2 regions of the Pseudarthrobacter sp. NIBRBAC000502770 genome follow, and region 1 is predicted to be linked to the other one. Evidence: predicted binding sites of a transcription regulator. Region 1 holds the regulator's gene; the other holds the start of a gene.

Region 1 (7,309 bases):
CGAACAGCCCTGATCCTGGACATCTTCGCCCAGCACGCCAAGAGCCGCGAAGGCAAGGCGCAGGTGGAGCTGGCGCAGCTGGAATACCTGCTTCCCCGCCTGCGCGGCTGGGGTGAGTCGATGTCCCGCCAGGCCGGCGGCCAGGTGGGCGGCGCCGCCGCCGGCATGGGCTCCCGTGGTCCAGGTGAGACCAAGATCGAACTCGACCGGCGCCGGATCCGTACCCGGATGGCCAAGCTGCGGCGCGAAATCGCCGCCATGAAGCCGGCACGGGAGACCAAACGGGCCAACCGGCGTCGTAATGAAGTGCCCTCCGTGGCAATCGCCGGCTACACCAACGCCGGCAAGTCCTCGCTGCTCAACCGGCTCACCGACGCAGGGGTCCTCGTGGAGAATGCCCTCTTCGCCACCCTTGATCCCACTGTCCGCAAGGCCGAAACCGCTGACGGCCTGGGGTACACGCTGGCGGACACCGTCGGGTTCGTCCGTTCACTGCCCACCCAGCTGGTGGAAGCCTTCCGCTCCACCCTCGAGGAGGTGGCGGACTCGGACCTGATCCTGCATGTGGTGGACGTGTCGCACCCCGACCCGGAAGGGCAGATCGCCGCGGTCCGGAAGGTCTTCAGCGAAGTCGACGCCCGCAAGGTGCCTGAAATCATCGTCCTGAACAAGGCCGATGCGGCGGACCCCTTTGTGGTGGAGCGGCTGAAGCAGCGCGAGCCACGGCACGTGGTGGTCTCGGCCAGGACCGGGGAAGGCATCCCGGAATTGCTGAAGGCCATCAGCGAGTCCATTCCCCGGCCATCGGTCAAGATGGAGCTGCTCATCCCGTACGAGCGCGGGGACCTGATCAGCAAGCTCCATGAGTCCGACGCCGAGATCCTCAGCCTGGACCACCTCGAGGCCGGTACCAGGGCTGCGGTGATGGTCCGGGAGGGCCTCGCGTCCGAACTGGAACAATTCGTCGTCAATGACTGACCTCGCAGCCGGCGAAGCTGCGCAGACGGCGGGCGAGCAGTTCGTTATCGAACTGCTCGACCGCGCCGTCGCCGGCATGGGCGGACAAAGCCGCACCGGACAACACGAAATGGCCCGCCAGGTGGCCAGGGCCATCGAAACCGGCAACCACCTGTTGGTCCAGGCAGGTACCGGCACCGGCAAATCGCTGGCCTACCTGATACCGCTGATCGCCCACGCCCTGGAAAGCAACAAGCCTGCGCTGGTCTCCACGGCGACCCTGGCGCTCCAGACCCAGATTGTCGGCAGGGACCTGCCCCGGCTCCTGAAGAACATCACCCCGGCGCTGGACCGGCCGGTCAAGGTTGCACTGGTCAAGGGCAGGTCCAACTATGTGTGCCGCCACAAGCTTGAAGGCGGGTTCCCTTCCGAGGAACCGTCGGAAGGGCAGCTGTTTTCCCTGGGGGAGGACACCAGCGTTCCGCATTTCGCCGCCTCCGTGGGCGGACCATCGTCACAGCTGGGCAAGGAAGTGGTGCGGCTCCGCGAATGGGCGGAGAAGACGGCCACCGGCGACCGCGACGAGCTGCTGCCTGGAGTGACCGACCGTGCATGGCGGCAGGTTTCCGTCACCTCAATGGAATGCCTCGGCGCCCAAAAATGCCCGATGGCCGCTGAATGCTTCAGCGAGCTCGCCCGGCAGGATGCCGCCGAGGCTGACGTGGTGGTGACCAACCACGCCATGCTGGCCGTCAGCGCGTTCGAAGGACTGGCAGTCCTGCCCGAATACGACGTCGTGGTGGTGGACGAAGCGCACGAGCTGCAGGACCGGGTGACGGGAGCCGTCTCCGGGCAGCTGTCCGTGGCCATGGTCCACGCGGCCGCTTCCGGCGCACGGAAACACACCGCCATCACCGTTGACGCCCTGAACGCCGCAGCTGCCAACCTGGAAATGGCCCTCGCGGGCGCGCCCAACGGACTTCTCCCCAACGGACTGAACGATGAACAGCTTGACTGCGTGGACCAGCTGCGTGAAGCGTGCAGGGCTGCGTTGTCCGATTCCAAAGGGGACAGCAATACCACGGCCGACGGCGGGCGGCAGCTGGCGCGTTCCCGGCTGATGCTCATCCTGGAACTGTGCGAGCGGCTGATCGCTGCCCGGGAAAACCGGGAAGTGGTGTGGTTCTCCCGCGCCAGCACCTTCGATCCCGACCAAGGCTATTCGCAGCCCGATGACAGCGCGCCGGTCCTGATCAACATTGCGCCGCTGTCCGTCGCCGGCAGGCTGCGGGAGGGGCTCTTCGCCGGCCACACCGTGGTGCTGACCTCTGCCACCCTGGCGATCGGTTCCGCCTTCGAACCGGCCGCAGGAGGCCTGGGCCTGATCGGTGACGGAGCGCCCAGCTGGACGGGCGTGGATGTTGGCTCGCCCTTCGACTACCCCAAACAGGGCATCCTTTACGTTGCCGGCCACCTGCCCAAGCCCGGCCGAGGTGTTTCACCGGAAGCCCTGGCCGAACTCGAAGCGCTCATCAAGGCCTCCAACGGGGGAGCGCTTTGCCTGTTCTCCTCGCGGCGGGCGGCCGGGGAAGCCGCCGATGCCCTCCGCCCGAAGCTCGACATGACTGTCCTCTGCCAGGGCGAGTCGACCATGACCGCCCTGGTCAAACAATTCGCGGACGAACCGGACACCTGCCTCTTCGGAACCATGTCCCTGTGGCAGGGTGTGGACGTTCCCGGTGGATCCTGCCGGCTGGTAGTGATTGACCGCATCCCGTTCCCGCGGCCGGACGACCCCCTCATGACGGCGCGTTCGCGTGCCGTGGCGCAGGCCGGCGGGAACGGTTTCATGTCTGTTTCGGCAACCCACGCTGCCATCCGGCTTGCCCAGGGGGCCGGCCGCCTGATCAGGTCAACCGGGGACAAAGGAGTGGTGGCAGTCCTGGACTCGCGGCTGGCCACCGAGCGCTATGCGGGATTCCTGCGCGGCGCCCTCCCGCCGTTCTGGGCCACCACTGACCGCGCCAAAGCGCTGGCAGCCCTCACCAGGCTGGGCGCCGACGCGTCCTGAGAACGGCCGGATAGCGCCTGCACGGATGCCGGGCAGGCGTGCGCAGGCTAGAGCGAACGCAGGACTGAGACGACCTTGCCCATGATGGTGGCATGGTCGCCCAGGATCGGTTCGTACTGGGTGTTCTGCGGCAGCAGCCAGGTGTGGCCGTCGCGCTGGCGGAAGGTCTTGACCGTCGCCTCGTCATCCAGCAGTGCAGCGACGATGTCCCCGTTGGCAGCGTCAGCCTGGCGCCGCACCACCACCCAGTCACCATCGCAAATGGCGGCATCCACCATCGAATCGCCGGCCACCTTCAGCATGAAAAGTTCGCCCTGGCCAACCAGCTGGCGGGGCAGCGGCATGACATCTTCGACGAGCTGTTCGGCAAGGATGGGGCCGCCGGCGGCAATCCGGCCCACCAGCGGAACCATGGCCGTATCCAGAGCAGTAGGCAGCTCCGTGACGGTGGCGCTGTCCCCTGCGGCTTGGGGCGCACGGGACGTGCCCGCACTCTTTCCCCCGCCGTCCAGCGTCAGCGGCATCAACACTTCCATGGCACGGGGCCGCTTGGGGTCGCGCCGAAGATAGCCCAGCTTTTCCAGCTGCGAGAGCTGATGGGTCACGCTTGACAGGCTCGCAAGGCCGACCGTGTCGCCGATTTCCCGCATGGACGGCGGATACCCGTTCTCGTTAACGGAGCGCTGGATGGTCTCGAGGATCTTCTTCTGCCGGGGAGTCAGCCCCTTGGTGGTCCTCTTGGATTGCGGGGCGGTCCTGCCCCCGGCGGCTGCTGCTGCCATATTCGCCATTGCCTTTCGCTTGCCGCCGGAACTTCCGCCGGGCGCTGTTTCCGCCGTGCCGGTGGAAGGACTCCCACTGTCATTGTCAGACCCTGCTGGTCAACTTCAGGAGTGGTTGTTCTTGGTTCCAAAACTAGGCCAGCCATAGTGCTTTTTCAAACATTTGTTCTAGCGAGTCTCGACAATGTTCGTTGATAGGTGCTAAAACTTAACCAGCAAAGTTCGAATATGTGTTCTAACCAGCAGATGCCTCCTTCGAATACCCGGCCGGAAGATGTGCCCGGCGGCGGTTTGGAACGGCAAGGGCGTTGCGGGCGGACACCCGGGCAGCACGGCAAGTCCAGGAGGGCTTAGTTCATGTCAGCTTTAACTCTTCACCAGGTTTCACCATCGCCTGCACCGCTGCGGCTCACCCGCCGGGGGAGGATCGTCCTGATTGGGGTCCCGCTTGTAGTCCTCGCTGTTCTCCTGCTGTCACTCGCCGGGTTCTTCCATTCCCCGGCCAAGGCCTCGGATTCGGTTGCGGACCTCGCGGTGACACCCACCGTTACCGTGACGGTGCAGCCCGGACAGTCGTTGTGGGCCATTGCCGGTACCGTCGCGCCGGGCCGGGACGCCCGCGACGTCGTGGCGGACATTGTCCAGCTCAACAACCTTGACGCCGGCACCGTCCTTCCAGGCCAGCAGCTGTTCGTTCCCACCCACTGAGGGGGAAGCCGCGGGAACCGTCACATTTTCCGGTAGTTGCCGCGGCAACTAAACTGTTCAGGTGAACCAGCAGCTAGAACGTCTGAACCGGCTTCCCCTCCGCAGCAACCTTCGCGGACTGACTCCCTATGGGGCTCCCCAGCTGAACGTCCCCATCCTGCTGAACGTCAACGAAAACACCCATGGGGTTCCTGCCGATGTGCGGGCCGCCATCAGCGCCGCCGTTACGGAAGCCGCCGCAGGCCTCAACCGCTACCCGGACCGCGAGTTCACCGCGCTCCGGAAGGCCCTGGCGGAATATCTCGGGCATGGGCTCGACGAAACCAACCTGTGGGCAGCCAACGGCTCCAACGAGGTCCTGCAACAGATCCTCCAGGCCTTCGGCGGCCCAGGGCGCACGGCCCTTGGCTTCCCGCCGACGTACTCCATGTACCCGTTGCTGGCCAGCGGAACGGACACGCAGTACATCACGGGGGAACGCGCGGAAGGCTATGACCTCAGCGCAGAGTCCGCGGCCCGCCAGGTCAAGGAACTCCAGCCCAACATCGTGTTCCTCTGCTCACCCAACAATCCCACCGGGACCGGGCTTGGGCTGGACGTCGTGGAAGCCGTCTATGACGCCGGCGCGGACAGCCAGGCCATCGTGATCGTCGACGAGGCGTACCACGAGTTCGCACACGACGGAACGCCGAGCGCACTGACACTCCTGCCCGGCCGTGAACGTCTGATCGTCTCCCGCACGATGAGCAAGGCCTTCGCCCTGGCGGGGGCACGGCTCGGTTACATGGCCGCAGCCCCCGAGGTCGCCGATGCCCTGCGTCTGGTGCGCCTGCCGTACCACCTCTCCGCCATCACCCAGGCCACCGCCCTGGCGGCCCTCGAACACCGCGAAGCGCTGATGGCCGACGTCGAGGACATCAAGAAGCAGAGGGACCGCATCGTGGCCGAGCTGACCAGGATGGGACTCAAGCCCGCAGCATCGGACTCCAACTACGTTTTCTTCGGCGGCCTGGAAAACCCGCACCAGGTCTGGCAGGAGCTCCTTGACGCCGGCGTGCTCATCCGCGATGTGGGCATCCCGGGCCACCTCCGCGTCACGGCGGGCACTGAGGCGGAAACCACAGCCTTCCTGACCTCCCTGGAACGCATCCTTGCCGGCCACGCCGCGCTTCACGCCTAGACTTGATACGGCGGCGCTGGACGCCTTGAACCACTTCTTCTCGCACAAAGGATCCTTCACCATGAGTTCAACCGGATCGAATACGGCTGCAGCCCGGACCGCCCGCATGGAGCGTGCCACCAGCGAGTCCTCGGTACTCGTGGAGATCAACCTGGACGGTACCGGAGTCTCGGACATCGACACCTCGGTGCCGTTCTACGACCACATGCTGACGGCCCTGTGCAAGCACTCCCTGATCGATATGACGGTCAAGGCCACCGGGGACACCCACATAGACGTCCACCACACCGTTGAGGATGTCGCCATCACCTTCGGTGAAGTCCTGCGGACGGCCCTCGGCAACAAAGCGGGCATCCGCCGGTTTGGCGAGGCCACGGTGCCGCTGGACGAGGCCCTCGCCAACGCGGTGGTGGACGTTTCCGGCCGCCCCTACCTGGTGCACGGCGGTGAGCCCGCCGGCCAGGAATACCACCTCATTGGCGGCCACTTCACCGGGTCCCTGACCCGCCATGTCTTTGAGGCCATCACGCTGCACGCCGGAATTTGCCTCCACATGAACGTGCTGGCCGGCCGGGACCCCCACCACATCGTCGAGGCCCAGTTCAAAGCCTTTGCGCGCGCGCTCCGCGCCGCCGTCGAACCGGATCCCCGGGTTGAGGGCATCCCCTCCACCAAGGGTGCCCTGTGAGCGGCCCGGAACTGAAGGACGGGGCCATCATCGACCCCTCGGCGTCCCGCAGGCTGCCGTCGCCTGAGGGCAAGCCCACCGTCACGGTGCTGGACTACGGTTCCGGGAACGTCAGGTCCGCGGTGCGTGCCCTGGAACGCGCCGGCGCGGAAGTGATCCTGAGCGCCAAACCGGAGGACGTCCTGAACGCGGACGGCCTGGTGGTGCCCGGCGTCGGCGCATTCGAAACCGTGATGCGCGAACTCAAGGCCGTGGACGGCATCCGGCTCATCGGCCGGCGCGTGGCCGGCGGGCGCCCGGTACTTGGCATTTGCGTGGGCCTGCAGGTCCTGTTCGAAGCCGGCGTCGAACACGGCACTGAAGCCCAGGGCATCGGTGAATGGCCCGGAAAGGTGGAGGCCCTCCCGGCGGAGGTCGTACCCCACATGGGCTGGAACACCGTCAAGGTCCCCGAAGGCTCGAAGCTCTTTGCCGGCGTCGAAAACGAACGGTTCTACTTCGTGCACTCCTACGGCGTGCAGGAATGGAACTTCGACGTCATCCAGCCGCGGATGGCACCGCCACTGGTGACCTGGTCCGAGCACGGCGGCCCGTTCATCGCGGCCGTGGAAAACGGCCCGCTCTGCGCAACCCAGTTCCACCCCGAAAAATCCGGCGATGCCGGCGCGCGGCTCCTGCGCAACTGGGTGGAGGGCCTGCGCAGGCCGGCCGGCGCCGATTCCGGCGGCCCTGCCAGCGCCGGCAGTGGCGCCTAGATGTGGTCCGTACTCCTGATGGGCCTCGCCGGCCTGCTGATTGGCGGCGGCATCTCGTTCCGGCAGCAGGCCAGGCCCCTGTGGCTCCAGGTGTCGTTCTACGCCCTGGCTGCCATGTCACTGGTTGCCGCCTACCTGCTCACGCTGCCGGGCAATTGACAGTCCGGG
Region 2 (7,309 bases), 830 kb from region 1:
GGATGATCCCCAGTTCATGGTCCAAACGGGCCATCATGTCCCGCTCCGCCGTACCGCCGATGCCCGGGAACCGCCTGCCGATTCCGGCATGGCAGCGCTGGAGGAGCTCCGTGTGGGGATCCTGGTTGATGCCGATGACGGCAGCTTCCGGCACCACTGGCTGTTTCCATCCCATATCAGTGGCGGGGTCGATCCGGCAGAGGTCGGCGAGCGCCTCGGTCTGCGCCAACAACTGCTTGAGGTCTGCGGCTCCATAACCGGCGGCGGAGATGATTTCCTTACCAAGGCCCAGCATTTGATCCGCTGATTTCAGCCATCCCTGGCCCGTGGGTTGCAGGAGTGGCTCCCCTGCCAGTTCGGGGAGGGACTTCAAAGTCCGCGCGGAGTCAAGGACATCCGCGGTCGGTGCACCATCGGCTGCGCAATACCGGACGGCGTTGGTGAGGACTGCCGGAACATGGTGTTCCTCCGCGAGCCGTAGCATGCGCACAGCGTGCGCCGTGCTGAAAGGACTGCCCGGCGCACTGAGTTGGGAGACGATCTCCGCCACCACAGTTCCGGCGGGCATTGCGTCGAGCCATTGCTTGAACAGGGTCCTGGGACGCAGGTAGCGCCGGCCTCCCATGGCCCGGCCGACGTCCGAGTCCGGGCCGATCAGCACCGTCAGCACCGGTTTGAGGGTGTGGGGGTCGAGGGTGCGGGAGGCCAGCTCGGCACGGGTCACCGCGGTGGGTACCGCTCCCCCGGCTTTCCCGGAGGTCCTCGCGTGCGCATCGGAAACCAGCCGGCACAAGGCGCGGTACCCGGCACCGTTGTTCTGCCCCCTGGCCAGCACCACCACCCTGCCTGCTACCTGGGTGCGGTGATCGCCGTCGTCGTCAAATACCGCCAGGTCCACGCCTACGATGGGGTCGATGCCCGCCGCCATACAGGCTTTGAGGTGCTTGATGGTGCCGTACAGGCCGTCCCGGTCGGTGCAGGCGAGGGCCGTGGCGCCATCGGCAGCGGCAGCCATGGCCAGTTCCTCCGGCCAGGAAACTCCGTAATGGGCGCTGAATGCCGTGGAAACGTGCAGGTGGGTAAAGCTCATGGTGTTCCGGGTCAGGCAGTCTTGGGGTGAAGGGCGTCATGGATCCGCACCAGCCGCCACCGGTTGCTGCGGAGATGGCGGGAAAGGTCAAGGGTCAGGACTTCTGCCCCGGGCGGTTCCTGTGCCGCGGCGGAACGGGCGGCACCCCGGGCGGGCAGCACCTGGACCCGCCAGATTTCGTGGTCCACCACTCCGGGCCCGCTGCCCAGGGGAGCCCTGCTGTCCTCAGCCCACCACTGCCGGCGTTCGTACCAGCGGACGGGTTCTGCGCAGACGGTATAGGACACACCTGCCCATACCAATGATTCCGGCTCACCTGTGGGGGCACACGCCACGTCAACAGATTCGCTGAACATGCCCATGCGCACCTCCCGGACCTAACCCATCACAACGTGATTCGAACATGTATTCGAATAAATTCAGTCTACGCCGGGTTCTCACCAAAACATAGGCGGGGGTGGACGGGGCGTGCGGCAGGGAGCAGGATGTTGGCATGAGTACCGATGACGCACTCCTGAAGCAGGCCAGCATCAAGACACAGGACTCCACCCTGGTTGCCACGTTCGATATCGACGGCACCATTCCGGGCTCGGGCGCCTACGTGGTGGGTTTGATGGGAGCCTCGCCCGATTTTTCAGCGCAGCGCCGGCTGTGCATTGAGTTCATGAACGGGGAGGCCATAGCCTGCTACTCGTTCAACCGGGACCAGGGAATCGAGGAGGATTTCGACCTTTCCCGAGTGTCCCATTCGGAGAACAGCATCACCGGAAGCTTTCCCATGACGGCCTTGAATGGCCTCGGAAAGGGACATGTCCTGTCAGCCTTCAGCGAGGCGGACGGGCGGGAGTTCCAGCACGGGGTGCCGGTGGAGGAAGCGCTTTAGCCTTCCTCAGCTGTTTTCTTTGTGGATCCGCAGTTCAAGTTCAATGAATGCGGAGATCATGGCCCGGTAGGTTGCTTCAACGATGTCCGGGTCGATGTCCTTTTTCTCCGCAGCGGACCGCACATGTTCAATAATCCGCTCTACGCGGCCGGGGGCACGCACTTCCGCGTCATCGCCCTTCAGCGTGCCGGCGATCCTGATCAGCCGCTCGCGGCGGGCGATCAGGGTAACGATCTGGTCATCGACTTCGTCAACGGCAACCCGGACCGCAGCAAGCTGTTCCCTGTCGGCGCGGGCATCCCGGTCGTTTCCTTGAATTGTCGCCATCATCTGACACTATCGAAGCATGGAGCCCAGAGTCGACTTTATTTCCCTCGGTGTTCGCAGCGTCGAGGAGTCCCGTGCTTTCTACGTTGACGGCCTCGGCTGGCCGGTCCACCGCGAAGTCGCCGGGGAAGTGGTGTTCATCCAGGTGAACCACGGGCTGGTGCTTTCGCTCTGGGATGCCCGCCAGATGCAGGCCGAAGCCGTGACCGGCCGCCCGGACGGGATCCCCTGCATTACCCTGAGCCACAACCTGGGAAGCCCCGAAGAGGTGGACAGCGCCATGGAACAGGCCGCGGCCGCTGGGGCCGCCATTATTGCCGAGCCCGTCACCAAGGCCTGGGGCGGCTATACCGGGTACTTTGCCGATCCCGACGGTTTTCGCTGGGAAGTGGCATACAACCCCACCTGGACGGTGGACGACGCCGGTACGGTCACCGTTTGAGGGCAGTACACCCTGCGCCGGGCTGCTAGAACAGAGCTTCCACCGGGCGGATGAGTTCCGGGCCGTTGTTGCGGACGTTGCCCACGTCCTTGCCTACGGATTCCACGCGCCAGTCCGCAGCGGCGTCCTTAACCCCTGACCGCACCAAGTCAACCAGCGCGGCGGCATCATCCGCCTGCGGGTCCAGCCACGCTTCCATGGTGGACTTATCCATGGGCAGCGGCACTCTGTCGTGGAGTTCGGTCAGCTTCCCGAAAATGGTGGATTCCGCCCCGGGCGGAGGGGTGTCCGCCGTCAGGATCGAGGTGGACAGCAGCCAGCGGCCCGGCTCCCCCTCCGGTACGGACGGGTCCTTCCACCACTCATACAGGCCCGCGAAGGCCAAGCCACGGTCCCCACCGGGATGCACGTAGTACGGCTGCTTCGACTTCCCCGGGCCTTGCTTCCATTCGTAGTAGCCATCTGCCGGGACGGCACAGCGGCGGGACTGCACAGCCTTGCGGAAGGCAGGCTTCTCCAGCACCGATTCACTCCTGGCGTTGATCATGCGCGAGCCGATGCCCGGATCCTTGGCCCAGGACGGAACCAGGCCCCATCGCGCCACATGCAGCTGGCGCACCTGGCGCGGCGCGGCACTGTCATCCACCAGCCGCTCCAGCACGATCGGGACGGCATCGGTGGGTGCAACATTCCACGACGGCGGGATGCTCACCTCGTCCTCGAGTTCGGCGTCGAACTCGGCCAGGAGGTCCCCCACGGCGCGTGCCATTACGTAGCGTCCACACATGGCACCAGCTTGCCACCGCGCGCCACAAACTGTCATCCGGGAACGGCAGCAGCCGCTCGACACCCGGGAATACCGGCCGCCGCGCTACGGTTGACAGTAAGGAAACCTTTTCAAGCGACACTAAGGAGATCCCTGTGGACTTCACTCCCGAATCCGGCACCATCACCATGTTTTCCACCACGTGGTGCGGCTACTGCAACCGGCTCAAGAAGCAGCTGGACGCCCAGGGAATCGGCTACACCGAAATCAACATCGAAGAGGTGGACGGCACTGCCGAACTCGTGGAGCAGCTGAACGGCGGCAACCGCACCGTCCCCACGGTCCTCTTCCCGGACGGCAGCGCGGCCACCAACCCGTCCGCCGCCGAGGTCAAGAGCCGCCTGGCCGCCTGACCGGCCGCGCACCAATTGATGCGGGTCATGCCCCCAGGCTGCTGAAGGAAGCAGTTTCCAGGGTGGCATGGCCCGCATACGTTTCCAGGAGGGCCAGCTCAACGGCGGCCACGTCCAAACCCGGCACCAGGTCATTGGCGGCGCCGGCGGTGGCAGGATCCCAGTCCAGGCCCAGCGCCGCGTAGCTGTCGGTAAGGACCTTGCGGATCGGGGCGGAGTCCTCCACCACGATCACCGAGCTGAAGAGCCATGCACCGGAGACCACCCGTTGGGCGGTGCCCACCAGTTTTATCCTGCGGGAACTGTCCATGGCATCGGTTCCGTGGACGCTGAACTCGCCGGGACAGTACTCGCCGGGGATCTCCCCCACCGCCGCCTGCACGCCTACGTTCTGCAGCGCCTCCGCAAACAGCCCTCCGAAGTACCCGAACCGGGCCTTGGATCCGGCGACGGCGTCCGCGTCCGGCTCAATGTGGTCCACCACCAGGGTGCCCCGGTGGTAGGCGGCCGCGCGTCCGCCGGCCCTCCGGACCAGGGGTTCGAACCCATGATCGCGGCAGGCCTGGGCGGCGGCCCCGAATCCCGGCAGCCGGGTGTCCCGCTGCCCGAACGCCACCGTGGGCGCGGGCCGGTACAGCCGCAGGGTGGGCCCCAATCCGCCGCTTCGTGCCCTCGCCAGCAGCTCCAGCCCGAATTCGAGGTCACGGCCAGCGCCGAGCGACACATCCTGCCGCACCACGGTAAGCGCGCTGGATCCGGTACCGGTGTGGTGCATAGTGCGGGGCTCCCAGGCATTCAGCGTCGACAGCTACGGTGGCGACGGGTTCAACGCCTGCCAATGGGCAGGCCACCCTTAGGTTACGCCCGACGGCGGCGGCGGCCTTAACGCCCCCGGCGCCCCACCCACAGGGCGTGAAGCAGCGGAACGGCCGATGCGGTCATCAGCACATTGCCCAGGGCAAGGTCGTCGGGCCGGACGACTGCCCCGGCGAGCAGCAGGGCTCCGAAGACCAGGGCGGACGCCGCGCGGCGCACGGCCCTGTCCAGCCGGGCAGCCTGGCGTTCCAGACGTGGTACGGCTACCTGCAGCGATCCCTCCTCCAGCCGTCCTGCCAGCGCGTCCAGCCGGCCGGGGAGGCGGAAGGCAACAGCGGCGGCGTCGATGGCCTGCCGGGCCGCGTCCTGCACCAGGTTGCCCCGCTCGTTCCGCAGCAGCCGGGCGGCGTACGGCTCCACCGAGTCCCAGAGGTTGAAACGCTCGTCCAACGCACTGCACACTCCGGAGGTGAGGGACATGGCCCGGATGATGAGGAGGAAGTTTTCCGGCAGCTGGAACGGCAACGAGCGGACCACGTCACCGAACTCCACCGCAAAGTCACGGAACTCGCGCGGGTCCACTTCCCGGAGTTCGGCGAAGCCCATGCCGCCGAAACGGGCAAAGAGCTGCGTCATGGCGCGCTCCAGTCCAACGCTGTCCGCGGACGGCATCAGGACGCCCACATCATTGATGGCCCCCACCAGGCCCTTCCCGTCCCGGGCTGCGGCCGCGATCAGCAGCTTCCGGAGCCCGCTGCGCGTGGAAGGGGTCACCTCTCCCATCATGCCGAAGTCGATGAACGTCAGCTTCCAGGGCAGTTCCCCGTCCCCTGGCGGGACCGGGGTGACAAAGATGTTCCCGGGATGCGGGTCGGCGTGGAAGAAGCCGTTGGTGAACAGCTGGTCGAACATGATGGACGCGAACACCGGCGCCACGGTTGCTGGATCGATCCCTGCGGCACGGAGGGACTGGACGTCCGTGATCTTGATGGCCGTGACGTCTTCCAGGGTAAGCACCCGGCGGGTGGTCCGCTCCCAGACCACGCCCGGAACCTCCACCCGGCCATCACCGGCGAAGTCCGCGGCAAAGCGCTCGGCATTGACGGCTTCGTGCAGGTAGTCGATTTCCAGCAGGCTGGTCTGGGCGAACTCCTCCACCAGCGCCGGCATGTCCGCCCGGCGGGAAACGAGCCGGATGTGGCTGAGCCAACCGGCGACCCTGCGCAGGGCGGCGAGGTCGACGTCGACGATCGCGCCGATGCCCGGCCGCTGCACCTTCAGGACCACGGCATCGAGGCCGGTGTCCCCGGCATCGAGGGTATCCAGGCGTGCCCGGTGCGCCTGGCCCAGGGAGGCAGCCGCGATGGGGGCGGGATCGACGGACGCGAAGACCCTCTCCAGCGGCGTCCCCAGTTCCTGGGCTGCGAGGGCCGAGATGGCCGGGAAGGCCACCGGGGGAACCTCGTCCTGCAGCCCCTCCAGCTCCTTAGTGATTTCCGGCGGCAGGACATCAAGCCGGGAGGACAGGAACTGGCCCACCTTGATCATGAGTCCCCCAAGTTCCACGGCCAGGTCGTGGAACCGCTGGGCGAAGCGCCGCATCCGCCGTGAACGGCTCCGCGCAGCCATCCAGCCGAGCCCCACCCGCGGCAGGAACAGCTCGAACCACCAGGTGGAGGCAAGGTTCCACGCTGCGAAGCGCAGGATCCTCCGGTAGCGCCCGCGGTGCTCCCGCAGGGGTGGCGGAGGGTTGGCCCCCGCCCGGACCGTGGACGCCACCCGGTTCAGTCCTGGGCGAGGATGGCGTACAGGCGGCGGCGGGCCTCATCCAGCACCGCAACGGCCTGGTGCACCTGGTCCTGGGATCCCGTACGGCCCACCTGCGCCGCGGCCTGGGCCAGTTCGATCCCGGCCTTGGGGAGGGAAGCAACGCCGCCGGACACGGGGCCGGCCGGATCCCAGGGCGCCGAGCCATGGTGGGCCGCCGCTTCCTCCCGGCCCGCTTCGGTCAGCGAATAGATTTTGCGGCCGTTCGATTCCTCGGCACTGATCGAACCTTCGTCCGCCAGCAGCTGCAGCGTCGGGTAGACCGAACCTGCGCTCGGCTTCCAGCTGCCGCCGCTGCGCTCCTCGATCTCCCGGATGATCTGGTAACCGTGCATGGGCTGCTCGGCGAGCAGTGCCAGGACCGCCGCCCGCACTTCGCCTTTTCCGGCCCGGGTACCGGCCCGCTTCTCAAACCGGGAACGCAGCTCCTCGACGGCCTGCCACATGCCGTCGAGGTTGTTCCCGCCAAATCCGCCTGCAGGGTGTGAAGCACGCATGATGAACTCCTTTGCCAATCGCGAACGATATACAACGATACTCAGCGATATATGGCCGCGCCATAGCCGGGAGGGGTCAGGATTTGCGCAGTGTCAGGATCTGTTCGGCCCGGCCGAACGGGCCCTGCAGGTCGTGGAGCACGGTGGATGTCAGCCCGATCCCGTCACTGCCGAAGGAAACGGCGTTGTCCAGTCCCAGCCATTCCCCTGGGGGCGGCGGTACATGTGGATCTGCAGGTCCAGGTTGG

What was found. Region 1 encodes LexA, which represses DNA repair genes until DNA is damaged. Its sites were predicted from a motif close to TCGAACANNTGTTCGA; they were not measured.
Region 2: a site for LexA is predicted at 1,488-1,503, ahead of NIBR502770_RS08545 (DUF6504 family protein). Genes of this name have one in related genera too.

What each region holds. Positions count from the first base shown of each region.
Region 1 is NZ_CP041198.1:954,060-961,368, forward strand. Features, by position in the region: gene hflX (GTPase HflX) at 1-978, shown strand, start outside; gene NIBR502770_RS04710 (ATP-dependent DNA helicase) at 971-3,028, shown strand; gene lexA (transcriptional repressor LexA) at 3,076-3,810, opposite strand; gene NIBR502770_RS04720 (LysM peptidoglycan-binding domain-containing protein) at 4,168-4,518, shown strand; gene NIBR502770_RS04725 (histidinol-phosphate transaminase) at 4,580-5,698, shown strand; gene hisB (imidazoleglycerol-phosphate dehydratase HisB) at 5,760-6,386, shown strand; gene hisH (imidazole glycerol phosphate synthase subunit HisH) at 6,383-7,141, shown strand; gene NIBR502770_RS21120 (hypothetical protein) at 7,142-7,300, shown strand.
Region 2 is NZ_CP041198.1:1,783,237-1,790,545, forward strand. Features, by position in the region: gene NIBR502770_RS08540 (DNA polymerase III subunit alpha) at 1-1,090, opposite strand, end outside; gene NIBR502770_RS08545 (DUF6504 family protein) at 1,102-1,452, opposite strand; gene NIBR502770_RS08550 (hypothetical protein) at 1,584-1,973, shown strand; gene NIBR502770_RS08555 (chorismate mutase) at 1,980-2,300, opposite strand; gene NIBR502770_RS08560 (VOC family protein) at 2,320-2,742, shown strand; gene NIBR502770_RS08565 (SOS response-associated peptidase) at 2,768-3,529, opposite strand; gene NIBR502770_RS08570 (mycoredoxin) at 3,664-3,921, shown strand; gene NIBR502770_RS08575 (lipoate--protein ligase family protein) at 3,947-4,696, opposite strand; gene NIBR502770_RS08580 (AarF/ABC1/UbiB kinase family protein) at 4,804-6,516, opposite strand; gene NIBR502770_RS08585 (PadR family transcriptional regulator) at 6,522-7,061, opposite strand; partial or broken gene NIBR502770_RS08590 (thioesterase family protein) at 7,138-7,309, opposite strand, start outside.